One region of the Bacillus salitolerans genome, then DNA from elsewhere that is predicted to be linked to it. Evidence: predicted binding sites of a transcription regulator. Region 1 holds the regulator's gene; each other region holds the start of a gene.
The links. Region 1 encodes LexA, which represses DNA repair genes until DNA is damaged. Its sites were predicted from a motif close to CGAACATATGTTCG; they were not measured.
Positions count from the first base shown of each region.

Region 1 (3,293 bases):
GTCATAACCTGAAATATGTAATAAACTATATAGAAGCATTGAACCATGACCAGCTGATAATACAAATCGATCGCGATTAAACCAGCTTGGATTTTTAGGATTGTGATTCATAAATTTCGTCCATAATGTATATGCCATTGGAGCAGCCCCCATTGGCATCCCTGGGTGACCAGAATTCGCCTTTTCAATTGCATCGATTGACAATGTTCTAATAGCGTTAATAGATAAATGATCGATAGTTTCTGTCAAATTCAACATCCTTTCTAATTAAACTAATATGTTTTTATAGATTGGCTTATTCTTATATATAGTATATCAATGATAAGAACAAAATTAATGAAGATTTTTTCTCTGTGCTTTACTTTTCTTTAACTTTTCTGGGGTAACATCTGTTCCTTTTTCATCAACAACCTTTATAGAATGTAAATGATCTACCATTTGACCTCTAAAAGCTTTTAAATATTCTTCCCTAAGACTTTTCTGTTCTTCCATTTCTTCCTTTGTTAACCCAACTTCTTTTGATTTCTTCGATAGATGGTTAATTCTAGCTAATTTTTCCTGTGATAGCATTTTTAGTATACTCCTTTACTTCGGTCTTAAGCATATACGTATGATACTAAAAGAACCTGCTTGGAATCAAGCAGGTTACATTTTTCATCTAATTAATGAGCTTAATGAGCGACTGATCCATCAGCGACAAGTAAAACTGTATCTGATATATGTTCCTTTTTAACAGGTATTACAATCCTTTCACCCGCAACAATAAGGTTTCCGTCAATGTTATTCTTTTCTTCGACCCATTTAATAAACTGAGTCGTCGCTAAACCATGTTGATCTGCAAACTGTTCAGCAACATCCCATAACGTATCCCCAGAAGATAGCTGAATAAACAAGTACTCTTCTTCTAGTCGACTATCTTTATTGATATAGGAAGAAACAAAGAAAATAGAAAAAATTGTGAACAGGAAAAGTATATAGAATGATAGATTCATCATTTTTATTTTCATATAAGCGACCCCCAAAAATAGAATGTATGTTCTTATATGATTAATTTAATACGAACATTTGTTTTTGTCAATCATTTTTCTCGAACTTATGTTTGTATATTTGTAGTAGGCATGGTATACTGTTTGTAATTATATGGAGCTATTGGAGTGTTTTACTATGAAGAAACTATCAAAACGACAACAAGATATTTTGGAGTTTATTAAACGCGAGGTTCAGCTAAAGGGTTATCCACCTTCTGTTCGTGAAATTGGAGAGGCCGTTGGCCTAGCATCTAGTTCCACCGTCCATGGTCATCTCGCAAGATTAGAGAGTAAGGGATTAATTCGAAGAGATCCTACTAAACCAAGAGCTATTGAAATTCTTGATCAAGACAATATTGTTCAGCCTGTTTTTAATGGATCTGTTATTAATGTACCGATTATCGGGAAAGTAACTGCTGGACAACCCATTACTGCGGTAGAAAATATAGAAGATTTCTTTCCTATACCTGACCGGTATGTAACACCTGGAGAAAATGTATTTATGTTAGAAATTATGGGTGATAGCATGATTGAAGCTGGGATATTTGACGGAGATCTCGTACTTGTCCGTCAACAGAAAACAGCCAATAACGGGGATATTGTTGTTGCTATGACTGAAGAAGATGAAGCAACAGTGAAAAGGTTTTTTAAAGAGAAAGACTATATTCGTTTGCAACCTGAAAATTCCAGTCTTGAGCCAATTCTATTAAAAAGTGTTTCAATACTGGGTAAAGTCATTGGTGTCTATCGAACATTACACTAAGAAGAAAAGTCTTGGAAAACCCAAGACTTTTGTCATTCTTTTCTAACAAACAATCTATTTACTACACTTTTTGCATTAATAGAGCAATGGATCTGATTCAATGATATCAAGCGTTAAATGCTCCTTCGAGGATAAATCGATTTCATAAGGTACAATTTTTTGGTTATATTCATCTCGAATGATCCTTACTTTTGGTCTACCTACCGAATGAAAATTATAATCCGAAATAATTCCTATCCTGCCATCATTCATTTTCACTGTTAATCCTTGAGGGTAAATTGCAATACACCCTTTAAATAATTGAATTTGTTTACTTTCAAATTGGGAGCCACTACCAGCATACAAAATTTCTAATGCTTCATGTGGCAAAAAAGGCGTCCGATAAGCTCGATGACTTGTCAATGCACTAAATACATCTGCAACACTAATAATTTTTGCATAACTATGAATTTCAGTTTCTTTTAACCCTCTTGGATATCCCGTTCCATCTAATTTTTCATGATGTTGAAGTGCACAATGTGAGACAGTCATTGGAATTTCATGAATTTTACGTAATAGATCAAACCCCAGTTCTGTGTGTTTCTTCACATATTCATATTCCTCTTCTGTTAGTTTTCCAGGTTTATTTAATACCTCATGGGAGATAAACACCTTTCCTACATCATGTAACATTGCACCTAATCCGATTTCTTCAATATTTTTTAGTGGCAATCCATTCTCAATGGCTAATTGACATGCATATATGGTCACATTTAAGCTATGCTGGTAAATATCATTTCCGTGAATTTTTGTAGTAGCCAATAAATTAATAACTGTTCTGTTTTCTGAAAGGCATGATAATAAGTCCTTAAAAACTTTTTGCAAGCTTCGGATTGCTCTTCCTGTCTTCATCATTCCTTGTAGGTTGCTACCGCTTGTATCCTTTAGTTCAGCGATAGTGTTTAAACTATCTGTAATTACATTGACTGCTTCTATACGAAGCCTCTCAGGAACTGATTCAACAATTTCTATTCCTTGCGAAAGTTCATCTTCTATATAGACAGAATAAATATGAAGTTTTTTAAGTCTCTGGATTAAGCGATCAGAAAGTTCAGTCCCTTTAGCTAGAAGAACTCTTCCATTTCCATCATAAATCGATTGCCCTAACATCATTTTTGATTCACATCGTTCTAGTGGTACTAACCGCATATCTATTCTCTCCTAAGTATGATTCGTCCCGTATCCTTTGATAAACCTTGATGAAGTACTTTCTTTTATGAAAGGATTTATTTTCACTAAATGTCTACTATACAATATTCTTCGACATAAAATGACGAATTCCTTGCTACATTTTTAATAATTCTGTTCTCTATTACACATCATTTAATTCTCTGTAACATACATTCTTTTCACAGAATTCAGTTTTTTTCAGAACAAAAGTCTCAGGGGGCCCCCCTTAGCCTAAGGCAGAGCAAATGTTCTGTCATGAAAAAAAGGGTGGTGTTCCCTTTTATTCATGACAG
Region 1 covers NZ_JBHUEM010000003.1:674,173-677,465, reverse strand. Annotated here, with positions in the region: gene tkt (transketolase) at 1-249, opposite strand, end outside; gene ACFSCX_RS04955 (DUF896 domain-containing protein) at 334-570, opposite strand; gene yneA (cell division suppressor protein YneA) at 672-1,007, opposite strand; gene lexA (transcriptional repressor LexA) at 1,165-1,791, shown strand; gene ACFSCX_RS04940 (HD-GYP domain-containing protein) at 1,867-2,979, opposite strand.

Region 2 (3,293 bases), on a different contig from region 1:
ATACGATTGAGACGATTAAATGTGTCCTCTGCTGATATTTCCTTAAAGATTTCATTATGTTTTCCACTCTCAATAAAGGTCTTTTTTTGATAAGACGGGTTTTTAGATTTTAGATACTCTATTGTGGATCTAGGCTGAATGACTAGACCAAGTACTAATATTACTACCACTATCATCGCACCTAAAATTAATAATGGGGAAAAGAAAATAACATACAGGATTCCTAGTCCGATTTTACCACCGTACTTCGTATTACTTAATAATCCAATAATTAGTAATATAGGAAGTCCGATAACTACTCCCAAAAGAGGAAGTAGAATGCAAAGAAAAATCCAAAATAGAAATACATAGAGTGCGGTCATATATGGTTGCTCTTGAATTAATCCGATTTGTTCTGCTAAACCGATAAGACCAATCATTTCTAAAAATGGATATACGTAGTCCTTCCAACTAAAAGCAATAAGGAAGAACAATGCGAACCCTAACAATCCCGCTGCTCCTGTTTGCTTTCCTCGTCTATATGCTAATCCTATATTGATACCTTCCAGAATAGTATTAATCATGGTATTCCACTCCTTTTTTCAACAAATATTAAGTATATTTCCTACTTTGATTATACCTAAAATTTTCCTGCCTGATTGCATATTTAAAGCAATTTCCAACATTTATAAAGCCAATAAACGTTGATATAACAACGTTTTCTCGCATTTTGTAAAAACTAAGAATTTTTCTATTTGGTGCATCTCCTAAAAAAAAGCCTACTTAAAGTAGACTAATGAAATCGTATATCAATAATACTTTCAAATGGTAGGGTGCTCGGATTGTCAAGCTTATCAACTATTCGAATAACTTTAGAGACAGGATCTACCGCTTTTACAAAACCAATTTCAAAGCGAAAATCATGGTGATAAAAATAAGTGAAAATAAGCTCTCTTTGATTCTCTAACCCTTCACTTAGAGTGACATTTAGTTCTTCAAGCCTCTGTTCATCCAATACAGGTTTGCTTTTATGAACGTATAATTCTTCCTCCACTTGTCTGAGCATCTGACGGTGTTCGGGCATGAGAAAGGGGGCATACTTCATTAAATTACGATCTCGAATAGTCACTCACTATCACTTTCCTTTAAATCAAGATATTCGCGTAGTTTTTCGTTACATTGTGATTTAAGAGCATATATCCATCTGTTGATATTTCCTGAATACCCTCTGCAAAGATACGGCCAATATACATACTCTTTATCACGGTTTACTCGATCACGAACGACAATTCCTTTTTTTTTCATAGCTGTTTTAAGTTCTTTAATATCCTTCAAAATCCGATTCAAAAGCTTCTCAAAAAATGCTTCATAGATTGTCCCCATCTTAAAATCACTTGCTGAGATTTGGCGTAAATCATGATCAACTACCTTTATAAGTGTAATAAGTACAATATAGTTATCCATCATTAATGTATCTTCAATGGTAGGACCATGTTCAGTGGGTCTATTTTGTTCCATTTTTAGTCCATCCTCTGGGTTAGTATTTCGGAAACATTCCTTATTTTAACTATTAATGTATCATAACAATCAATTACGAACAAGTGTTTGGTTTTGGTGGAAGTATTCTTATCTAGAATGGTTTGTGTTTTGATTCTGTAACTTACTAATTAGAACGAATTTGATTTCTGAGGCTACTTCTTCTTAAACTGTAGTTGAATTGGAAGAGTCAAGGGATTATAAGAAGAAAAAATAATAATTCATCTTCTACTTTTTACATTTCTACGAATAATTCTATGTTTTACATAATATATTTAATGTTTATATCTTTTGATTTCTTGTATTTTGTGTTTTCACCTATCCTAAATATACATATATCAAGCTATATCGACAAAATTCATCACTATTATAGGAGTTAACTCTCACTATTTGTATACTAATCTATCACTAATTAAGGAGTATAACTATCACTATTTATATAGTAATCTCTCACTATATGTGGAGTCTTATTATCACTACTTGAGGAGTATTGAATGTAATTGAAGGTAAAGCTCACTATTTAAGGAGTGATAACAGGTTATTTTATATTATTTCATGTAACTATCACTATTTAGGGAGTATATTTTACTAACTATCACACATTAAGGATTAGATTATTCTATAACTATCACTATTTGGGGAGTATGTTCATATAAATTAGGAATAGTTAGGTGATTTAATCGTAAAATAGGTGTATTTGATGTCATTTTGACTCCTTAAAAAGTGATAGTTAAACTTTATTATTTATATTTAAACCTATATTAAGTGATACTTTTTATAAACTATCACTATTTGGGGGGTGTTTGACTCATCAAATAGTGATAGTTAGTTATAGGATAAGAAATTCCTATTATCTCGCTGTTCCTTTTTGACTCCTTAAAGAGTGATAGTTTAAATTTATTTGTATGAAATTTCATGAAATAAGTGTGTATTCCTTAAACTATCACCATTTAGGGAGTCTCTGACACTTCGAAAGGTGATAGTTATTATTTCCCTGAAATACATTTAGTTCTATGTCCTTTTGTTACTCCTTAAAGAGTGATAGTATAATTTTATGTATGTATTTCCCCTTAAAAAAGTGTGTTTTTAACCGAACTATCACCATTTGAGGAGTAGAAATATATGGATAGGGTTCTGTATAGTAAAGGTGAGGTGATAGTTATGGCGAAAAGTGAACAACTTTCTTGGGAAGAAGAATTAACTACGAGAATATCCCCTGAATATATTGTTAGCCAATCGAATCGATTAATTGAAACACCGCAAGATCTAAACTTGCAAGAACGTCGAATCATTCTAACATTAGCTTCTCTTATTCAGCCTGACGATGAGGATTTTCGCCTTCACAGAATAAAAGTAAAAGATTTAGCTGACATATTAGGTATTCAAGAGAAAAACTATTATCGAAAAGTACGTGAGATTGTTGTAGGGCTCCAACAGAAGATGCTGAGAATTGCAACTGGAGAGAAGGAGCTTCTAATAAATTGGTTATCTAGTTCAGAGTACTTTATGGGCGAGGGCGTTGTAGAATTGGAGTTCTCCACCAAGCTGCGTCCATTTTTAGTTCAATTAAAAAATGAGTATACACCTTTTAAGCTTAGGAATGTACTTCGTTTGCGAAGTGAATATTCTATGAGAATGTATGAGTTATTAAAACAATATGAGAAGATACATAAACGTGAAATCTCATATGCAAAGCTTAGATATTATTTATGTATTCCAGATGATAAATATGAACAATATGGACACTTTAAAAGTAAGGTTTTATTAAAAGCTCAAGA
Region 2 covers NZ_JBHUEM010000005.1:176,702-179,994, forward strand. Annotated here, with positions in the region: gene ACFSCX_RS06880 (hypothetical protein) at 1-563, opposite strand, end outside; gene ACFSCX_RS06885 (YolD-like family protein) at 773-1,108, opposite strand; gene ACFSCX_RS06890 (YhjD family protein) at 1,105-1,497, opposite strand; gene ACFSCX_RS06895 (replication initiation protein) at 2,638-3,293, shown strand, end outside.
Region 2: the regulator LexA is predicted to act here: its motif matches at 1,574-1,587, upstream of ACFSCX_RS06890 (YhjD family protein).

Region 3 (3,293 bases), on a different contig from region 1:
AAATGTTTATTAAAATTTTCAGGATATTCATGAGTTAATCCTTCAATAATAGTATATGTATATGGTATTTCCTTCTTTTCTAGTAATGAAACGAATTTCTCAGTACCCTCAAAACAATCTTGGTCTTTATCACCACAAATGATGTATCCCTTACTATTTTTTTTCTTTAATCGGTCAAGTAAGACTTCCCATTCTTCAATTTCAGGTAACCAAGGTCCCATGAGGATGTATCCTTTACACTCAATTTCATCATTTAGAATAGCTTTTAATGCTACTCTTGCGCCTGCTGAAAAACCACCAACAATAACCTTTTCTTTTCTTACATTATAGTTTTCACTTAAGTAAGTAAGGTGATCCTTTAATTCTTTTGTCCCTTGTTCAACATTATCCCACATATAAGCATCAGAAAATGCAATACTTGAAGACTGTGGTAGAGCTAAAATGGTTTCCTGAGAAGGCAACTTCCAGCGAGGCTCAGTTATATCTATATTCTCTTGGTTGCCATGGAGTGCCACAATAACGGTTTCTACTTCAGAATTTTTTTCAGATTGTACAACCTTCAGTTGCGGTTTAGTTAATCTTTGGGCAGTTACCTCCCGTTCCTTACAAATTTGCATCATATCTTGAAATTCCTTATATTTATGAAGATTCTTTAGATCATCATCTTGAGAAATGTAGTCGTAACTGTACCAATATCCATTTTCGATGATAGCTTCACGTAATATTGACAAAGCTTCTTGCTCTAATCCAGATGAACTTGCTAAACAATATCGAAAGTTAAAAATCTGGGCTTTGTTACCCTTTACTTGATCTGCGTATTTGGTTATAAATTTGTAAGCTGTTAAGCTACCTTCACTCGCATTGATTTCTAATGTTTTATTTAATAAGCTTGCATATGTTAGTCTTGTCATATTCCCTCCAAAAGAATGAGCTAAAATAAATGTCATGATCAATATCCTAATCTATATCTACTTAGGTAAGAGTATAAAAATTTAATTTTTACTTATATCAATGTTTAAACCATCCTACTTTAATTCTTTAAAAAATCTAAGTAAAAATTAGTATTATATGGGTATTTTACCAAATAGTTGTTAAAACATATAGTAAGAAAAGGAAAATAACTTTATTTACTTCATTAATGGAGAACTAATCTATGAGGGAATAATGGCTTTTTCTAATTGGAAATAAGTAGCGGTTTAGAATGTTTGATTAAGTCCATTATGAATGGTCACATAACACAGATATTGAGCACATTTTCATTACCTTTATAATGTGTAATATGATAATAACGCATGTAATCTTAGAGATTTTTACTTATTTTTTCTTGAGAATTTTAATAAAGCAACATTGTTACTTTTTATAATCATCCTCTTCTATGTCTGTTGTTAAAAATTCATACACTACATCTTGAACAATATCATGTAAATCTTGATCATCTGTATAAGTCTTTATAACCTTTTTATATAATGTGTCATAATCTTGCTGTGTTAAAGGTACTGTTTCTAACGTATGTTGATACTGGTAGAAACAGTTTCGGATCATTTTCTCAATAAGCTGTTTGTTCATGCTTGCCCCCGTAGTTTCGATTTAAAGTAATGATACTAGACCTATATTCTCCAGACAACATTTTTTGCAGGAGATTATGTTTACATATCGAAGCTAGTACTGGGGGGATAATAATTATGAAAGAACGCGAATGGAGAACGGTGTATTTACTTTCTGTTTTAACACTAGGCACAATCACATTTTTTCTTTTAACGGTGTATGACTTAACAGATGAACTAGTTCGTGATTTTTGTCTAAGTTTTATTGTCATTCACTTAATTGTAAAAACGACTTTATTAAAACCGAAGGATTCTTGAAGTCACTTCCACTCCTAGAAGTGACTTCAGGAATCCTTCATTTTCCATTTGAAAACGAACGTATATTCGCTTATTATAGTGAATAGAATAAAATAAGAACATACATTCTTATTGAGGTGTTTGAAAATGAAAGTGGACTACAGTCAATTTCCACACGAGAGAATCTTGTGTGTGGATATGAAAAGCTTTTATGCGAGCTGCTCAGCGGTGATGTTAGGACTTGACCCAATGACATGTTATTTAGCAGTAGTAGGAGATACAGACAGGCAAGGAAGCATTGTCTTAGCTGCTTCCCCAAAAATGAAGGAAGAGTTTGGAATCAAAACAGGCTCCAGGCTTTTTGAGGTACCAAAGGATCCACGCATTCAGCTAGTCAATCCTAAAATGGGCACATACGTCCGAATATCAACTGAGATTACACGGCTATTTCATCGATATGTACCGAAGGAAGCGGTTCATACTTACAGCGTGGATGAAAGTTTTTTGAAGGTGGATGGTGTTGAGAGGATTTGGGGGGATGCCACGACCATCGCCCATAAAATTCGAAATAGTCTCCAAGCAGAGTATGGTCTTCCTTGTGCAATTGGAATAGGTCCTAATATGCTTTTATCTAAGCTTTGTTTAGATTTAGAGGCAAAGAAAAAGGGAGTAGCAGAATGGACATTTGAAGATGTAGAGAACAAACTTTGGCCCCTCTCCCCACTTAGCAAAATGTGGGGAATCGGCACTCGAACGGAGCGTAATTTAAATCGTATGGGCATTTTTTCAGTTGGCCAGCTGGCGAATTATCCGTTAGAGCTGTTAGAAAAGAAATTTGGTGTAATGGGAAACCAGCTCTATTATCATGCACATGGTGTGGACCTCTCCCAAATCGGCGCGCCTATTATGCAAGGTCAAATTAGTTTTGGTAAGAGTCAAATTTTAATGAGAGATTATCCAGACCCAAATGAAGTAAAGCATGTCATTTTAGAAATTTGTGAAGAAGTTGGAAGAAGGGCTAGGCAGCATAAAAAAGCGGGTAGAACCGTTAGTCTTGGTATCGGCTACAGTAAAGATGAATTTGGTGGGGGCTTTCATCGGTCAAGAACTGTTGATTCACCTACAAACATCACACTCGATTTGTACAAAGTGTGTCTTGAGCTGTTTGAGGAAAATTACCGCGGGAAAACCGTTCGGAAAATAGCGATTGCTTTATCAAACATTGTAGATGATGACCAGATGCAGCTCAATTTATTTGATAGGAATAAACCAAAAAGACGTGCACTTGGATACACGATGGATGCCATTCGTTCTAAGTACGGATCCAGTTCAATCCTGCGTGCGGTTTCCTATACAAATGCAGGAACGGCAAGACATCGAAATAAGCTAATCGGTGGACACAAAACGTAAAACGGGAGGAGGAGTCGAATGATTCGAGATCGTGGAAACATT
Region 3 covers NZ_JBHUEM010000046.1:126,298-129,590, forward strand. Annotated here, with positions in the region: gene ACFSCX_RS19720 (alpha/beta hydrolase) at 1-911, opposite strand, end outside; gene ACFSCX_RS19725 (YqzH family protein) at 1,351-1,566, opposite strand; gene ACFSCX_RS19730 (hypothetical protein) at 1,683-1,862, shown strand; gene ACFSCX_RS19735 (Y-family DNA polymerase) at 1,989-3,251, shown strand; gene ACFSCX_RS19740 (YolD-like family protein) at 3,270-3,293, shown strand, end outside.
Region 3: the regulator LexA is predicted to act here: its motif matches at 1,918-1,931, upstream of ACFSCX_RS19735 (Y-family DNA polymerase).